One region of the Pseudomonas sp. NPDC089407 genome, then DNA from elsewhere that is predicted to be linked to it. Evidence: predicted binding sites of a transcription regulator. Region 1 holds the regulator's gene; each other region holds the start of a gene.
What was found. The regulator sigma-54, encoded in region 1, starts transcription at its own class of promoters, with help from an activator protein. The targets are predictions, from matches to a motif close to ANTGGCATNNANNTTGCTNT.
Positions count from the first base shown of each region.

Region 1 (3,277 bases):
GAGGGCAACACCACCGAAGGCGAGAAGATCGTCTACAACACCAAGTCGCAGGTGGCAACCGCCGGCCGCGGTGGCAACGTGACCCAGCCACGTCAGCGTATCGACATGGTGATCCAGCCCAAGAAGAAGGCCGAGTAAATGGCAACCCTCAAAGCCCAGCACCTGGCCAAAAGCTACAAGGGGCGCCAGGTCGTGCGTGATGTCAGCCTGTCGATCGACAGTGGCCAGATCGTCGGTTTGCTTGGCCCCAACGGTGCCGGCAAGACCACCTGCTTCTACATGATCGTCGGCCTGGTGCAGGCCGAGCAGGGTCGCGTACTGATCGACAACCTCGACGTCAGTCACCAGCCCATGCACGGCCGCGCCCGCGCTGGCATCGGCTACCTGCCGCAGGAAGCCTCGATCTTTCGCAAGCTGTCGGTGGCCGACAACATCATGGCCATCCTCGAGACCCGCAAGGAGCTCGACCGCGACGGCCGGCGCAAGGAACTGGAAAGCCTGCTGCAGGAGTTCCACATCAGCCATATCCGCGACAACCTTGGCATGAGCCTGTCCGGTGGCGAGCGCCGCCGCGTCGAGATTGCCCGCGCCCTGGCAACCGCCCCCAAGTTCATCCTGCTGGACGAACCGTTCGCCGGTGTCGACCCGATCTCGGTCGGTGACATCAAGCAGATCATCCACCACCTCAAGGCCAAGGGTATCGGCGTACTGATCACCGACCACAACGTGCGCGAGACCCTGGATATCTGTGAAACCGCCTACATCGTCAACGATGGCCGGCTGATCGCCGAAGGTGACGCCGAAACCATCCTGGCTAACGAACTGGTCAAAGAGGTTTACCTGGGTCACGAGTTCCGGCTCTGACCCGGCACGCGCCTGGAGCACTGGCTAAAAGCCCTGAAACCGGGGGTAAAGTTGTTACGTACTCTAGGCAAACGCTACAATTTAAGGCATAAAACTTGCTTGATCTGGCGCCCCGGCGCCCTCGTGTAGTGGATGGCGCATGCGCGCCGGCGAACAAGGTATTAAGCCCCAGCCATGAAACCATCGCTCGTCCTAAAAATGGGCCAGCAACTGACGATGACACCGCAGTTGCAACAGGCCATCCGCCTGCTCCAGCTTTCCACCCTGGATCTCCAACAGGAAATCCAGGAAGCGCTGGAGTCGAACCCGATGCTCGAACGTCAGGAAGACGGCGACGACTTCGATAACAGCGACCCGATGGCGGACAACGCCGAGAACAAGCCGGCCGCCGAAGTCCAGGACAACAGCTTCCAGGAAAGCACTGCCAGTGCCGACAACCTGGAAGACGGTGAATGGAGCGAGCGCATCCCCAACGAGCTTCCGGTCGATACCGCCTGGGAAGACATCTACCAGACCAGCGCCAGCAGCCTGCCGAGCAACGATGACGACGAGTGGGATTTCACCACCCGCACATCGGCCGGCGAAAGCCTGCAAAGCCATCTGCTGTGGCAGCTGAACCTGGCGCCGATGTCCGACACCGACCGCCTGATCGCCGTCACCCTGATCGACAGCATCAACGGCCAGGGCTACCTCGAAGACACCCTTGAAGAAATCTGCGCCGGCTTCGACCCGGAGCTGGATATCGAGCTGGACGAGGTCGAGGCGGTGCTGCACCGCATCCAGCAGTTCGAACCGGCCGGTGTCGGTGCCCGCACCCTCGGCGAATGCCTGTTGCTGCAACTGCGCCAATTGCCCGCCAACACCCCGTGGATGGCCGAGGCCAAGCGCCTGGTCAGCGATTTCATCGATTTGCTCGGCAGCCGCGACTACAGCCAGCTGATGCGCCGCATGAAAATCAAGGAAGACGAGCTGCGCCAGGTCATCGAACTGGTGCAAAGCCTCAACCCGCGGCCCGGCTCACAGATCGAGTCCAGCGAACCCGAGTACGTGGTGCCTGACGTCATCGTGCGCAAGGACAGCGAGCGCTGGCTGGTGGAGCTGAACCAGGAAGCCATCCCGCGCCTGCGCGTCAACCCGCAGTACGCCGGTTTCGTGCGTCGCGCCGACACCAGCGCCGACAACACCTTCATGCGCAACCAGCTGCAGGAAGCGCGCTGGTTCATCAAGAGCCTGCAAAGCCGTAACGAAACCCTGATGAAGGTCGCCACGCAGATCGTCGAGCACCAGCGCGGTTTCCTCGACCACGGCGACGAAGCGATGAAGCCGCTGGTACTGCATGACATTGCCGAAGCGGTAGGCATGCACGAGTCGACCATTTCGCGGGTAACCACGCAGAAATACATGCACACGCCGCGTGGCATCTACGAACTGAAATACTTTTTCTCCAGCCACGTCAGCACCTCCGAAGGCGGAGAATGCTCGTCTACGGCGATCCGCGCGATCATCAAGAAACTGGTTGCAGCGGAAAATCAGAAAAAGCCATTGAGTGACAGCAAGATCGCTGGTTTACTGGAGGCACAAGGCATCCAGGTAGCCCGTCGCACCGTCGCCAAGTACCGCGAGTCCCTCGGCATCGCACCGTCGAGCGAGCGCAAGCGACTGATGTAGCCCCTGAGATGTGCCACAGCGTTTGTGGGGCAGGTGCAAGACCTGCCTCTTTATGCACGGGCAACAAAGGAGAAGCTGTATGCAAGTCAATATCAGTGGACAGCATGTAGAAGTCACCCAGCCACTGCGCGATTACGTGCTTGAAAAGCTCGCCCGCGTGGAGAGTCACTTCGACAAGATCACCAACGTGCAGGTCATCATGAAGGTCGAGAAGCTGCAACAGAAGGTCGAGGCGACCCTGCAGATTCCCGGCGGCGAAGTGGTAGCCAACGCCGAACACGAAGACATGTATGCAGCGATCGACGCCTTGGCCGACAAGCTCGACCGCCAACTGAAAAAACACAAGGAAAAACAGCAAAGCCTGCTGCAAGGTGCAGCTGCCCGCTGATCCCCCTCATCCATGATCCGACTTGAAACCATCCTGACCCCCGGCCGTTCCCTCGTGAACGTGCCGGGCGGCAGCAAGAAGCGCGCCCTTGAAAAGGTCGCCACCGTCATCGCCGAACAAGTGCCGGAACTGGAGATGCAAGACGTCTTCGAAAAACTGGTCGCCCGGGAAAAACTCGGGTCGACCGGTTTTGGCAATGGCATCGCCATTCCGCACTGCCGGCTTGAAGGCTGCTCCGCTCCAGTCAGCGCCCTGCTGCACCTGGAAGCCCCCATCGATTACGATGCCATCGATGGCGCGCCGGTGGACCTGCTGTTCGTCCTGCTGGTACCTGAAGCCGCCACCGATGCCCACCTG
Region 1 covers NZ_JBJDNB010000022.1:48,485-51,761, forward strand. Annotated here, with positions in the region: gene lptA (lipopolysaccharide transport periplasmic protein LptA) at 1-138, shown strand, start outside; gene lptB (LPS export ABC transporter ATP-binding protein) at 139-864, shown strand; gene ACI2KG_RS17705 (RNA polymerase factor sigma-54) at 1,039-2,532, shown strand; gene hpf (ribosome hibernation-promoting factor, HPF/YfiA family) at 2,612-2,920, shown strand; gene ptsN (PTS IIA-like nitrogen regulatory protein PtsN) at 2,933-3,277, shown strand, end outside.

Region 2 (3,277 bases), on a different contig from region 1:
ATTGAGGCCGAGACGGCCACCGGCGCCGATCAGGTCCAGGGACAGGTCGTGGGAAGTTTCCGGGGAAAGCTTGAACAGCAGCTGGCGGGCCAGGGTATACATGGGCGGGCAAGGCTCAGGGTGAGTGAGGGGGCGATTATAGCCAGCGCGGGGCTGGCAGGACAGCAAATCGTGGAGCTGCTTCGTACACTCATCTGATCGGTTCACGCGGTCCCTTGTAGGAGCGGCCTTGTGTCGCGAAAGGGCTGCAAAGCAGCCCCATCAATTTGTGCACCTGCGCTGAAACCCTGGGGCTGCTTCGCAGCCCTTTCGCGACCCAAGGCCGCTCCTACACAGGCTGTGTGAAAACTCAGAATCAGAGATCAGCCCGCCAGGGCTGATCTCTGATTGATATTTTCACATACCCGAGAGATACCTCTCAGGCCAGCATCTCCAGCAGCCTGCGGGTTCCCAGGATATTGATGGTTCGCTTCAGGTTGTAGCTGGTCACTGCCAGCGCCATCTCAGCTTTGGCTCCCTGCAATTGGCGTAGCAGGAACCGCCCGGTTCCCAGTGCCCACTGCTTCAAGTTGCCGAAAGGATGCTCAACCGTACTTTTGCGCCTGAGCATCATGTCCGGATTGGCATTCAGGCGTTTGGTCATGCGTTCAAACGCTGCCTCATTGGGATGGCGCTTCAGCGTGCGGTGTCGCGCCCTCGTGCAACTACCTTTCAGAGCACAACCGCCACAGGCAGATGCTTGAGCGTGGTAGTTAGCCGATCCCTTATTGATACTTTTCAGTATCAACACCTGGCCCGCTGGACACCGATAGCTGTCGGTTTCAGGGTCGTACTTGAACTCAGCCTGAGGAAAGAGGGCGTTTTCAGCCGAGCGGTTTTCTCGGTTGAGCGGCACGATTGCTGTGATACCGGCATCGTCACAGGCCTGGAATTGCTCGCCGTTTGAATAACCTGCATCTGCAGTCACTGTGACGTCTTCTTGATCCAGCACCTGCTGGACAGCCGTTGCCATCGGGGCAAGCTGCCTGCGGTCATCACTGTCCTGGGTTACTTCGTGGTGCACGATTAACCCATGCTCTTCATCCACTGCAGATTGCACGTTGTAGCCCGCAAAGTTGCCCTGCGGAGCACGCATCATCTTCGCCTCGTCTTCCCCAACGATAATCTGGGAAAGCCCCAGTTCCTCCATCAGTGCTTGACCGGTCAGGTTGTTAGCGCGCTTTGACTGAAGGCGGGACAAGGCCTCTTTGACCTTGTTGGTATCGATCTTCTCGGCGCTTTCATTCTCATCCGACTCATCCAGGCTCGCCAGATATCGAGCAATGCGCTGGTCCAGCTTTTCCAGATCCCGTTTAAGATGTTTGATGCTGACATGGCGGCGATTGGAGGCTACGGCTCTGAACTTGCTGCCATCAATCGCGACGAGATCCCCCTTGACCAAGCCCGCCCCTCGACAAAACTGCACAAATGCGCGGCAGGTGGCGGAGAACGCCACCGTGTTGTCTCTACGAAAATCAGCGATGGTTTTGAAATCTGGAGCAAGACGGTTGAGCAGCCACATGACCTCGACATTGCGCTGACACTCGGCTTCGAGACGACGGGAAGAACGGATCTGGTAGAAGTAGCCGTATAGGTAAAGCTTGAGCAGATCGGCAGGGTTGTAGGGCGGACGTCCATTCACTTTGGGCTCTGACCTGTCGAAGCCGAGCACCTTCAAATCAATTCGGGCGACGTACGCATCAATGACACGCACCAGGTGGTCAGCCGGGATGAGCTCATCAATCGAGACTGGAAACAGGCTGGTCTGATTCCGTGGTTCGCCCTGAATGTACGCCATGAAAAATGCCCCGCATCGTTGATGCGGGGCATTTTGCAGGAGCTGGCTCAAAATTTAAGGTTTTCACACAGCCTGCACAGGAACCGCGCCGACGCCAGAGGCTGGAAATGGCACATCGGTTGCACCGGTTCAGCCCACAGCCTTATCAGTACGGGCGAGGAACCTTGTGAACACTGTACCCCGAGCAACGCCCCTGGCCTGGGTCAACGGCAGCGACGCACCCGAAAAACCCAGCCTCGACATCGGCTTCATGGCCCTGACCGATTGCGCCTCGGTGGTTGTTGCCGCCACTCAAGGTTTCGCCCAGCAACACGGCCTTACCTTGAACCTCAAGCGCCAGGGCTCGTGGGCCGGGCTGCGCGACAAACTGGTCAGTGGCGAACTGGATGCCGCGCATTGCCTGTATGGCCTGGTCTACGCCGTGCACCTGGGCATCGGTGGCGTCCCTGCCAGCGACATGGCCGTGCTCATGGGCCTTAACCAGAACGCCCAGGCCATCAACCTGTCCCCGGCCCTGCAACGCAAGGGCGTGACCAACCCTGAAGCACTGGCGCGGCTGGTGCACCAGCACGGCGCACGCCTGACGTTCGCCCAGACCTTCCCCACCGGCACCCACGCCATGTGGCTGAACTACTGGCTGGCCAGCCAGGGCATCCACCCGCTGCGCGACGTCGACAGCGTAGTGGTACCGCCTGCACAGATGGCCGCACACATCCAGGCCGGGCGCATTGACGGCTTTTGTGTCGGCGAGCCCTGGGCAGCCGATGCCGCGGGCAAAGGTCAAGGCTTCACCCTGACCACCAGCCAGTCGATCTGGCCGGACCACCCGGAAAAGGTCCTGGCCTGCGGCCGTGCCTTTGCCGAGCAATACCCCAACAGCGCTCGCGCGCTGATCAAGGCGATCCTCGCCGCCAGCCGGTTCATCGAACAAAGCCCGGAAAACCGCCGCAGCACTGCGCAACTGCTCAGCGGCAGCGCGTACCTGGACACCACGCTGGACAGCATCGAACCCCGCCTGCTCGGCCACTACCAGGACGGCCTGGGCAACCATTGGCAAGACCCGCATGCCCTGCGCCTTTACGACCATGGCCGGGCCAACCTGCCGTACCTGTCCGACGGCATGTGGTTCATGACCCAGTTCCGCCGCTGGGGCCTGCTGCGCGAAGACCCGGATTACCTCGGCGTGGCCCGCCAGGTCCAGCAACTGGTGCTGTACCGCGAGGCAGCGCAGAGCCTGGGCGTGCCGTGCCCTGAACAACCGATGCGCAGCAGCCTGTTGATCGACGGCACCCGCTGGGACGGCAGCGACCCTTATGGTTATGCCCGCAGCTTCAGCCTGCATGCGCTGGGCGAACTGCCCGATGCCCGTGTTGGCGCGTGAGGGAACGAACATGTTGCGCATCCTGCTGATCGACGACACCCAACGTAAACTCGGGCGCC
Region 2 covers NZ_JBJDNB010000010.1:11,190-14,466, reverse strand. Annotated here, with positions in the region: gene ACI2KG_RS09910 (quinone-dependent dihydroorotate dehydrogenase) at 1-102, opposite strand, end outside; gene ACI2KG_RS09905 (IS1182 family transposase) at 419-1,837, opposite strand; gene ACI2KG_RS09900 (CmpA/NrtA family ABC transporter substrate-binding protein) at 2,004-3,218, shown strand; gene ACI2KG_RS09895 (ANTAR domain-containing response regulator) at 3,229-3,277, shown strand, end outside.
Region 2: ACI2KG_RS09900 (CmpA/NrtA family ABC transporter substrate-binding protein) is a predicted target of sigma-54. The motif match lies at 1,944-1,963, and genes of this name have one in related genera.

Region 3 (3,277 bases), on a different contig from region 1:
GGCTGGCTCGAGGCGTTGTTGCCGGCCCTGGGCAGCAACGCTGCGCCGCAGCCGGTCAGCGCGCCGGCACCCAGGGTGGCCTACAGCAAGCAGCAACCCTGGGCTGCCCGCCTGCTGGAAAACCGCCTGCTCAACGGCCCCGGCGCCAGCAAGGAAACCCGGCAACTGGTGTTCGACCTGAGCGGCAGCGGCTTCACCTATTGCGCCGGTGACGCCCTGGGTGTGTGGCCGAGCAATTGCCCGGCCCTGGTCGATGAACTGCTGGTGCTGATGCAGCTCGATGGCCAAGCCATGGTCGAGTTGAAAGGCCTGCCCGCCATGCCCCTGGCCGAGGCCCTGCAAAGCCATCTGGAAATTGCCAGGGTCACCCCACAGCAACTGCAGGCATTCGCCGACCCTGCACCCGAGCTGCAGCGTTTGCTGCAGCCCGAGTGCAAGGCCCAGCTGCAGGACTGGCTGTGGGGCCGGCAGCTGGCCGACGTGCTGCGCGCCTTCCCCCAGCAGTTGCCACTGGCCAGTTGGCTGGCGTTACTCAAACCGTTGCAGCCGCGTCTTTATTCAATCAGTTCCAGCCCGCTGGCGCACCCGCAGCAGGTGCACCTGACTGTTTCGACGGTGCGCTATGGCGAACGCAAAGGCGTGTGCTCAAGCTTTTTGGCCGACCGTGCGCAGGCGCTTAAGGTGGCGATCTTCCCGCAGGTGTCGAAGCACTTCCGCTTGCCGGAGGACGACAGCGTGCCGGTGATCATGGTTGGCCCTGGAACCGGCATTGCGCCGTTCCGCGCGTTCCTCGAAGAGCGCGAGGCGCGCGGCGCGAAAGGGGGCAACTGGCTGTTCTTCGGCGAGCAGTATGCGGCCAGCGATTTCTATTACCGGGAGCAATTGCAGGCCTGGCAAGCAGCAGGGCACTTGCGCCTGGACACGGCATTTTCCCGTGACCAGGCCGAGAAGATTTATGTGCAGCAGCGCATGCTCGAACAGGGCGCGCAGCTGTGGCAGTGGCTGCAGGCGGGGGCGTACTTCTATGTGTGTGGCGATGCCCAGCGCATGGCCAAGGATGTGGATGCGGCGCTGCGGGGGATTGTGGCCGAGCATGGCGGGATGGATGCAGCGGCGGCTGCGGCTTATGTCGACGAATTAGGCAAGGCCAAGCGTTATCGGCGGGATGTGTATTGAGTGCACCTTGATGGGGAGCGATGCACTTGGAATGTGCATGTGCTGTGCTGGCCCTATCGCCGGCAAGCCAGCTCCCACAGGTACAACACTGCCCTCGAAACTTGTAGAGAACCTTGTGGGAGCTGGCTTGCCGGCGATAGGGCCAGCACAGGAAACAGGATTGGCACACTCCCTGCTTTACCCCAGATACAACAAAGCCCACTGATCAACGGCGATCAACCCGGGCCCCCTACCGTGATGAATACAGGCAAAGGCGCCTGGAGCTTCGGCTCCAGGCGCCTTTTTTTTTGATCGAGGATCGGCTTATGAAGGCAACAGCGAGCGGCGGGCAACGAGAGCGACTGGTCATTATCGGCAACGGCATGGTCGGCCACCATTGCGTCGAGCAACTGGTCAGCCGCGGCGCCCTGCAGCAGTTCGAGGTGCGGGTGTTCGGCGAAGAGCCCCAGCGCGCCTACGACCGTGTGCACTTGTCCGAGTACTTCGGCGGCAGCTGTGCCGAAACCCTGGCCCTGTGCGAACACGATTTCTACAACACCCACGGGGTGCACCTGCACCTGGGCGAAGCGGTGCTGGAAATCGACCGCGAGCGCTGCGAGGTGGTCACTGCCGAAGGCCGCTACGGCTACGACCAGCTGGTGCTGGCCACCGGCTCCTACCCCTTCGTACCGCCGATCGAAGGCTCCAGCGGCAATGCTCGCCTGGTCTACCGCACCCTGGATGACCTCGACGGCATTCGCGCTGCCGCCACCGAGGCGCGCCGTGGCGTGGTGGTCGGGGGTGGCCTGCTCGGCCTGGAGGCCGCCAATGCGCTTAAGTCGCTGGGCCTGGAAGCCCATGTTGTCGAGTTTGCGCCACGGCTGATGCCGGTCCAGTTGGACGGCGAGGGCGGTGCCGCGCTCAAGGCGCAGATCGAAGCGCTGGGCGTGGGTGTACACCTGTCGCGCGCCACCCAGTCGATCAGCGCAGGTGAGGCCTACCGCTACCGCATGAACTTCGACGGCGGCGAGTACCTGGAAACCGACCTGATCGTGTTCTCCGCCGGTATTCGCCCGCAGGATGCGCTGGGCCGTGCCTGCGGCCTGGAAGTCGCCGCGCGCGGTGGCGTGGTCATCGACAACCATTGCCGCAGCAGCGACCCGCGCATCTTCGCCATCGGCGAATGTGCGTCGTGGAACGGCAGCGTGTTCGGCCTGGTCGCCCCGGGCTACAGCATGGCGCGCAACCTGGCGGCGTTGTTGATGGGCGAGGCGGCAGTGGCGTTTACTGGCGCCGACATGTCGACCAAGCTCAAGCTGCTGGGCGTGGATGTCGGTTCGATCGGCGATGCCCATGGTGCCACCCCGGGGGCGCGCAGCTACCGCTTCATCGACGAAGCCAACAGCGCTTATCGCCGCCTGGTGGTGGATGCCAGCGGCAAGCACGTGCTCGGTGCGGTGCTGGTCGGCGATAACAGCTACTACGACACTCTGTTGCAGTACGCCCAGAACGGCATCGCCCTGCCGGCCGACCCGGCCGCGCTGATCCTGCCACAAGGCGGTGGCGCGCCGGCCCTGGGCGCCGATGCGTTGCCCGACAGCGCGACCATCTGCTCCTGCCACAACGTCAGCAAGGGCGCGGTGTGCGCCGCCATCGACAGCGGTTGCAGCGACCTCGCGGCGGTCAAGGGCTGCACCAAGGCCGCGACCGGCTGCGGGGGCTGCGCGGCCCTGCTCAAGCAAGTATTCGAGCACGCGCTGACTGCCCGCGGCGTGGCGGTGGACAAGAGCCTGTGCGAGCACTTCGCCTATACCCGGCAGGAGCTGTATGGCCTGGTGCGGGTAGAGGGCATCCGTACCTTCAGCGAGCTGCTCGAACGCCATGGCAAAGGCCACACCGGCTGTGACATCTGCAAGCCGGCAGTGGGCAACATTCTTGCCTCGTGCTGGAACCAGCCGATCATGGACCCGGCGCTGGTGCCACTGCAGGACACCAACGACACCTTCATGGCCAACATGCAGAAGAACGGCACCTACTCGGTGGTGCCGCGCATCCCCGGCGGTGAAATCACCCCCGACAAGCTCATCGTCATCGGCCAGGTGGCCAAGAAGTACGACCTGTA
Region 3 covers NZ_JBJDNB010000036.1:43,263-46,539, forward strand. Annotated here, with positions in the region: gene ACI2KG_RS23575 (molybdopterin-dependent oxidoreductase) at 1-1,176, shown strand, start outside; gene nirB (nitrite reductase large subunit NirB) at 1,482-3,277, shown strand, end outside.
Region 3: nirB (nitrite reductase large subunit NirB) is a predicted target of sigma-54. The motif match lies at 1,336-1,355, and genes of this name have one in related genera.